Regions from separate parts of the Streptomyces sp. NPDC019396 genome, predicted to be linked through region 2. Evidence: predicted binding sites of a transcription regulator. Region 2 holds the regulator's gene; the other holds the start of a gene.
The links. Region 2 encodes HrcA, which represses chaperone genes, less so after heat shock. Its sites were predicted from a motif close to TTNGCACTCNGNNNNNCNGAGTGCNAA; they were not measured.
Positions count from the first base shown of each region.

Region 1: a site for HrcA is predicted at 1,975-2,001, ahead of groES (co-chaperone GroES). Genes of this name have one in related genera too.

Region 1 is NZ_JBEYBS010000005.1:26,876-30,611, reverse strand. Features, by position in the region: gene groL (chaperonin GroEL) at 1-1,418, opposite strand, end outside; gene groES (co-chaperone GroES) at 1,520-1,828, opposite strand; gene ABZ532_RS07150 (polysaccharide deacetylase family protein) at 2,120-3,028, opposite strand; gene ABZ532_RS07145 (class I SAM-dependent methyltransferase) at 3,147-3,736, shown strand, end outside.
Region 2 is NZ_JBEYBS010000003.1:98,360-102,095, forward strand. Features, by position in the region: gene ABZ532_RS04400 (nitronate monooxygenase) at 1-4, opposite strand, end outside; gene dnaJ (molecular chaperone DnaJ) at 126-1,259, opposite strand; gene hrcA (heat-inducible transcriptional repressor HrcA) at 1,260-2,276, opposite strand; gene ABZ532_RS04415 (MBL fold metallo-hydrolase) at 2,542-3,279, shown strand; gene ABZ532_RS04420 (DUF3097 domain-containing protein) at 3,290-3,736, shown strand, end outside.

The sequences.
Region 1 (3,736 bases), on a different contig from region 2:
TCCAGCTCCGCCACCTTCGCGGTGATGACGTAGCCCTCGAGGCCGGCGTTCTCGGCGATCCAGCGCAGCGGCTCCACGGCGGCGCGGCGGACGACCGCGACACCGGTGGCCTCGTCGCCGTCCTTGCCGAGGTTGCCCTCGAGCACCTTGACGGCGTGGACCAGCGCGGAGCCACCACCGGAGACGATGCCCTCCTCGACCGCGGCGCGGGTCGCGGAGATGGCGTCCTCCAGACGGTGCTTCTTCTCCTTCAGCTCCACCTCGGTGGCGGCGCCGACCTTGATCACGCACACGCCGCCGGCCAGCTTCGCGAGGCGCTCCTGGAGCTTCTCGCGGTCCCAGTCGGAGTCCGTGCTCTCGATCTCGGCCTTGATCTGCGCGACGCGGCCGGCCACGTCCCCGCTCTTGCCGCCGCCGTCGACGACCGTGGTGTCGTCCTTGGTGATGGTGACCCGGCGGGCGGTGCCCAGCACGTCCAGACCCGCCTGGTCGAGCTTGAGGCCGACCTCCTCGGCGATGACGGTGGCACCGGTGAGGGTGGCCATGTCCTGGAGCATCGCCTTGCGGCGGTCACCGAAGCCGGGGGCCTTGACCGCGACCGCGTTGAAGGTGCCGCGGATCTTGTTGACGACGAGCGTGGACAGGGCCTCGCCCTCGACGTCCTCGGCGATGATCAGGAGCGGCTTGGAGCCACCGGACTGGATGATCTTCTCCAGCAGCGGCAGCAGGTCCGTGATCGCGGAGATCTTGCCCTGGTGGATCAGGATGTACGGGTCGTCGAGGACGGCCTCCATACGCTCCGGGTCGGTCACCATGTACGGCGACAGGTAGCCCTTGTCGAAGGCCATGCCCTCGGTGAAGTCCAGCTCCAGACCGAAGGTGTTGGACTCCTCGACGGTGATGACACCGTCCTTGCCGACCTTGTCCATCGCCTCGGCGATGAGCTCGCCGACCTGCTGGTCCTGGGCGGACAGCGCGGCGACGGCGGCGATGTCGGACTTCTCCTCGATCGGACGCGCGGTGGCGATCAGCTCGTCGGAGACGGCCTTGACCGCGGCGTCGATGCCCTTCTTCAGGGCGGCCGGGGAGGCACCGGCGGCGACGTTGCGCAGACCCTCGCGGACCAGGGCCTGGGCGAGCACGGTGGCGGTGGTGGTGCCGTCACCCGCGATGTCGTTGGTCTTGGTCGCCACCTCCTTCACCAGCTGGGCGCCGAGGTTCTCGTACGGGTCCTCGATCTCCACCTCACGGGCGATGGTGACGCCGTCGTTGGTGATGGTGGGGGCACCGAACTTCTTGTCGATCACGACGTTGCGGCCCTTGGGACCGATCGTCACCTTGACCGTGTCAGCAAGCTTGTTGACGCCGCGCTCAAGGGCGCGACGGGCGTCCTCGTCGAACTTCAGGATCTTCGCCATGGAGCTTCTCAAGTCCTCTCAAAACGAACCGCGCCCCGGGCCACCCGGCTACTGAGGACACGGGGGCCAGGGGCGCGGCTCAATGCAAAACTGCCGGTGAATTACTTCTCGACGATCGCGAGCACGTCGCGGGCCGAGAGGACGAGGTACTCCTCGCCGTTGTACTTCACCTCGGTGCCGCCGTACTTGCTGTAGAGCACGACGTCGCCGGTCTTGACGTCGAGCGGCAGGCGCTCGCCGTTCTCGAAACGGCCCGGGCCGACGGCCAGGACGACGCCCTCCTGGGGCTTCTCCTTGGCAGTGTCCGGGATGACCAGGCCAGAGGCCGTGGTCTGCTCGGCGTCGAGCGGCTGGACCACAATGCGGTCCTCGAGCGGCTTGATGGCAACCTTGGAGCTGGTGGTCGTCACGATCCGACCTCCCCCTTCGGAGATCTCACGGGGTTTACTGTCTGAGGTGGCGACCAGGTGGATCCGTCGTCGCGGGTGCCGGACCTGCCCGTCGCTGTGTTGGCACTCTCCTGTGGGGAGTGCCAGAGCCGAGACTATGACTGCGATTAGCACTCGGTCAAGCGGAGTGCCAATCAACCCCGTGTGGCGGTCGCTCCCGTTCACTCCCCGGGCCTCTCCCGGTCAGGACAACGGCCGGACTCCCGGCCGTGTTCCGCACCGCGTGTGCCGCCGCCCTCGTCCGGTCCGCGGCTATACGTAATCCTCCAGCCGCGCCACCGCGTACCCCCTCTCGGTGATGACCTTCATGACCCTCCGGATCAGATCGGGCATCCGGGCCTCCCACTCCGCCTCACCCCGGAAGTGCGTGAGGATGATGTCGCCGGGGTGCAGATCCCGGTCCGCCTCGCGCCACTCCATGTGGTCCGGGAAGGCCTCAGCCGCCCAGAGCGGCACGGCCTCGATTCCGCATGACTTCGCGGCCCGCAGCGTGTTGCGGTCGTAGGCGCCGTAAGGCGGCCGGAAGAGCCGGGGGCGCTCGCCGAACTCCTCCTCGATCCGGGCCTGCTGACCGCAGATCTCCCTGCGCTGGAAGCGGTAGGGGCGACCGCGCAGATAGGGGTGGGTGAGGGTGTGGTTGTTCAGCGTCACCCCGCGTTCCCGCATCCGGCCGAAGTACGAGTAGTCGCCGCGGACCAGGTAGTCGGTGAGGAAGGCGCTGTACGGGATCTCCAGGTCGTTCATCATCCGCAGCAGCGCGGGGTCCTTCTCGGCCCCGTCGTCGATCGTGAGGAAGACGACCCGGTCCGTGGTCGGCACGGTGGTGAACACGGGCGGCAGGCCGTCGGGGTCGCGGACCTCGAAGCCCTCGCGTGTGGTGATCTCCGGCTTCTCCTCCGGCGGCCGCGGCGCGACCAGCGGTGGCTCGTCGAGCCCCCAGTGCCTGGCTGCCGCGGCCCGGGCACCGGTCGCCGGCTTCCCCAGGCGCCCCGCGGGCGCCCCGTACGCCCCCGCCGGGCCTGCGGCCCCGTACCGGCCGTGGGACCCGGGACCCTGCGCGCCGATACCCGCGCAGCTCCCGCCGACGGCGCAGTTGCCGCCGATCGCGGCGACGATCAGCGCGGCCAGCACGAGTGAACCACGATGCCAGCCTTTCGTCATTTTTGCGTTTTGTCGTACTAGTCCCATACCGGCGCATCCTGTCAGCGCCGGGCGCCCACACCGCTCCGACACCGCCACCCGACGCCGCACCATCCCCCGGCTGGCCGACAATGACCAGGTGAACGACGTCTCCTTCCCCCATCTCGGACCGCTGCTCAGCGCCGAAGGGCAGACCCTCCTGGCCGCCCTGCGGGACCACGACCCCGCCCAGGAGCTCGCCGTCGCGACCCGGCTGCGCCGCGAGCACCCGGCCGAGCTGGTCTCGGCGGCGCTCACCCAGGCGCGGCTGCGGCAGCGGGCGGTGGCCAAGTTCGGCGCCGACGACGCGTACCGGATGTACTTCACGCCGAACGGGGTCGAGCAGTCCACCCGCCGCTCGGTGGCCGCCTACCGGGCCGCACGGTTCCGGGACATCGGCCCCGCCCAGGTCACCGACCTGTGCTGCGGTATCGGCGGAGACGCCATCGCGCTGGCCCGCGAGGGCTTCGCCGTGGAAGCGGTCGACCGGGACCCGCTGACCGCCGAGGCCGCCCTGCTCAACGTGCGCACGGTGGTGGAGACGCCGCTGATCACGGTCACCTGCGCGGACGTCATGGAGTACGACCTCGACCGCTCGGAGTCGCTGTTCATCGACCCGGCCAGACGGGGCGGCGGGCGCGGCGGGCGGATCTTCGACCCCGAGGCGTACTCGCCACCGCTGTCCTGGGC
Region 2 (3,736 bases):
GCACGGAGGACATGCCCCGCATGGTGCCACGTCCCGGTGCCATGGCCGAATCCCGCGCCCATGAGCGATGGGGTCCTCAGCGGGAGGACCCCATCCCCGTACCTCTCAGCACTACTTCAGCGGCGTCAGCGGCCGTTGAACGCGTCCTTCAGCCGGGAGAACAGCCCCTGCTGGCCGGGCTGGAACTGCCCCGTGGGCCGCTCCTCGCCGCGCAGCTTCGCCAGCTCCCGCAGCAGCCTCTCCTGCTCCGGGTCCAGCTTCGACGGGGTCTGCACCTCGACGTGGACGATGAGGTCACCACGGCCACCGCCGCGCAGATGCGTCACACCGCGGCCGTGCAGCGGGATGGACTGCCCTGACTGGGTGCCGGGCCGGATGTCGACCTCCTCCATCCCGTCCAGGGTCTCCAGCGGCACCTTGGTGCCGAGGGCGCCCGCCGTCATCGGGATGGTCACCGTGCAGTGCAGGTCGTCACCGCGCCGCTGGAACATCGAGTGGGGCAGCTCGTGGATCTCCACGTACAGGTCACCGGCCGGACCGCCACCGGGGCCGACCTCGCCCTCGCCCGCGAGCTGGATACGGGTGCCGTTGTCGACACCGGCCGGGATCTTCACCGTCAGCGTGCGCCGGGAGCGCACCCGTCCGTCGCCCGCGCACTCCGGGCACGGGGTCGGGACGACAGTGCCGAAGCCCTGGCACTGCGGGCAGGGGCGCGAGGTCATGACCTGGCCCAGGAAGGACCGGGTGACCTGCGAGACCTCACCACGGCCGCGGCACATGTCACAGGTCTGCGCCGAGGTGCCGGGGGCGGCGCCCTCACCGGTACAGGTCGTACACACCACGGCGGTGTCGACCTGGATGTCCTTCGTGGTGCCGAAGGCCGACTCGCTGAGCTCGATCTCCAGCCGGATCATCGCGTCCTGGCCGCGCCGGGTGCGCGACCGCGGCCCGCGCTGGGACGCCGTGCCGAAGAACGCGTCCATGATGTCCGAGAAGTTGCCGAAGCCGCCCGCGCCGAAGCCTCCGGCGCCGCCGCCCGCGCTGGACAGGGGATCTCCGCCGAGGTCGTAGACCTGCTTCTTCTGCGGGTCGGAAAGCACCTCGTAGGCGGCGTTGATCTCCTTGAAGCGCTCCTGCGTCTTCGGGTCCGGGTTCACATCCGGGTGGAGTTCCCGCGCCAGCCGCCGGAAGGCCTTCTTGATCTCGTCCTGCGATGCGTCGCGGCGCACGCCTAGTACGGCGTAGTAGTCCGTGGCCACTTACGACTCCGCCAGGATCTGTCCGACGTAACGTGCCACTGCGCGTACCGCTCCCATCGTTCCGGGGTAGTCCATGCGGGTCGGTCCGACCACGCCGAGTTTGGCGACGGCTTCGTCGCCCGAACCGTAGCCGACAGCGACCACGGAAGTGGAGTTGAGGCCCTCGTGGGCGATCTCGTGCCCGATCCGGACCGTCATACCGGAGTCCTTCGCCTCACCGAGCAGCTTCAGCAGCACGACCTGCTCCTCAAGCGCCTCGAGGACGGGCCGGATGGTGAGCGGGAAGTCGTGCCCGAAGCGTGTCAGATTGGCGGTACCGCCGATCATCAGCCGCTCCTCGGTCTCTTCGACGAGGGTCTCGAGCAGCGTCGAGAGCACCGTCGACACCGTGCCGCGGTCCTCCGCTTCGAAGGAATCCGCGAGGTCCTGCACGAGCTGCGGCACATCGGTGAAGCGCCGGCCGACGACCCGGCTGTTCAGCCGCGCCCGCAGATCCGCGAGCGAGGTCTCGGAGAACGGCGCCGGGCAGTCCACGTGCCGCTGCTCCACCCGGCCCGTGTCGGTGATCAGCACCAGCATCAGGCGTGCGGGCGCGAGCGCCAGCAACTCCACATGCCGCACCGTCGAGCGGGTCAGGGACGGGTACTGGACCACGGCGACCTGCCTGGTCAGCTGCGCCAGCAGCCGCACCGTGCGGGCCACGACGTCATCGAGGTCCACGGCGCCGTCGAGGAAGTTCTGGATCGCCCGCCTTTCGGGGGACGACAGCGGCTTGACGCCGGCGAGCTTGTCCACGAACAGGCGGTAGCCCTTGTCCGTGGGGATCCGGCCGGCGCTGGTGTGGGGCTGGGCGATATAGCCCTCGTCCTCCAGCACCGCCATGTCGTTGCGCACGGTGGCGGGCGACACGCCGAGCCGGTGACGCTCGGTGAGCGCCTTGGAACCGACCGGCTCCTCAGTGCCCACATAGTCCTGGACGATGGCGCGCAGAACCTCCAGCCTGCGTTCGCTGAGCATCGTGCGCACCTCCAGCTGTGGTTCATCGGCGGATCGGTCGGTCGGTGTGATCTGGCACTCACCAGGGCGGAGTGCCAAAGCCCCCCGGCCAGTGTACGGCCGTGAGGTACACCCCGAGCAAGGGCGACCGGACGGCGAACACGTCACGGACCCTGCCACAGAGCTCGCGACGGAACATGTCGCGGGGCCCGTCGCCGGGACCAGCGGCAGCGCCCGCCACGGCAGCGCGTGGGGCTGTCGTCCCCTTACGGGATAGCGTCGCCTCATGGACGTCAGTTGGGAAGACTTCGGCTGGGAGCGCCTCGCCGACGGGGTCGGGCGGCGGCGGCTGCCCGTATGGGACGCGACAGCGGCCGTGGTGGTCGGGGATGACGCCGTACTCCTGTACGACACGGGTGCCACGCTGCGCGAAGGCGCCGAGCTGCGCACCCAGATCCAGTCCCTGCTCGGCGGCCGGCGTGTGACACATATCGCTCTCAGCCATCCGCACTTCGACCACGTGTTCGGCACGGCGGCGTTCTCAGGGGCACGGGTCTACGGCGCGGTCGGGACCGACCAGCTCATGGGGCTGGCACGGGAGCGGGACGCCCTGCGCGACGACGCCATCAGCCAGGGTGTGGCGCCCGCCGAGGCCACCCAGGCCGCGGACGTGCTGGTGGCGCCCCGGCATGTGGTCAGCGGTGAGTGGACCCTGGACCTCGGTGGCCGCCAGGTGCTGCTGGCCAACGTGGGGCCCGGTCACACCGGCCACGACCTCGTGGTGCTGGTGCCGGGCACGGCGGGCGGCCCCGGGGTCGTGCTCTGCGGTGACCTGGTCGAGGAGTCCGGCGAGCCCCAGGCCGGTCCGGACGCCATCCCCGCTCGCTGGCCCGCTGCCCTCGACAGGCTGCTGTCGCTGGGCGGGGACGACGCGCTCTACGTACCGGGACACGGGGCGGTCGTGGACGCGGCTTTCGTACGCGCCCAACGGGATGAGCTGGCCCGGCGGTTCGGGGTGTCGTAGCGTCTGCCCAATGCGCAGCTACAGCCCTGATCTGACGCCCCCTTGGAAGCGGTCCGCCCCCGCGCCCGAGGTCCCCGCCGAGTGCGACCTGGTCGTGGAGGAGGCCGGAACGGGCTTCTGCGGCGCGGTGATCCGCTGTGAGGCGGGAACGGTGACGCTGGAGGACCGCTTCGGCAAGCACCGGGTGTTTCCGCTGGAGCCGCGCGGTTTCCTGCTCGAGGGCAAGGTGGTCACGCTGGTGCGGCCGTCTTCGGGCGCCCCGGTGCGGCCCACCCGCACGGCATCCGGCTCCCTCGCCGTTCCCGGGTCACGGGCCCGGGTGGCCCGGGCGGGGCGGATCTATGTGGAGGGGCGGCACGACGCGGAGCTGGTCGAGCGGGTCTGGGGCGACGATCTGCGGATCGAGGGCGTGGTGGTCGAGTACCTGGAGGGCATCGACGACCTCCCGGCGATCGTG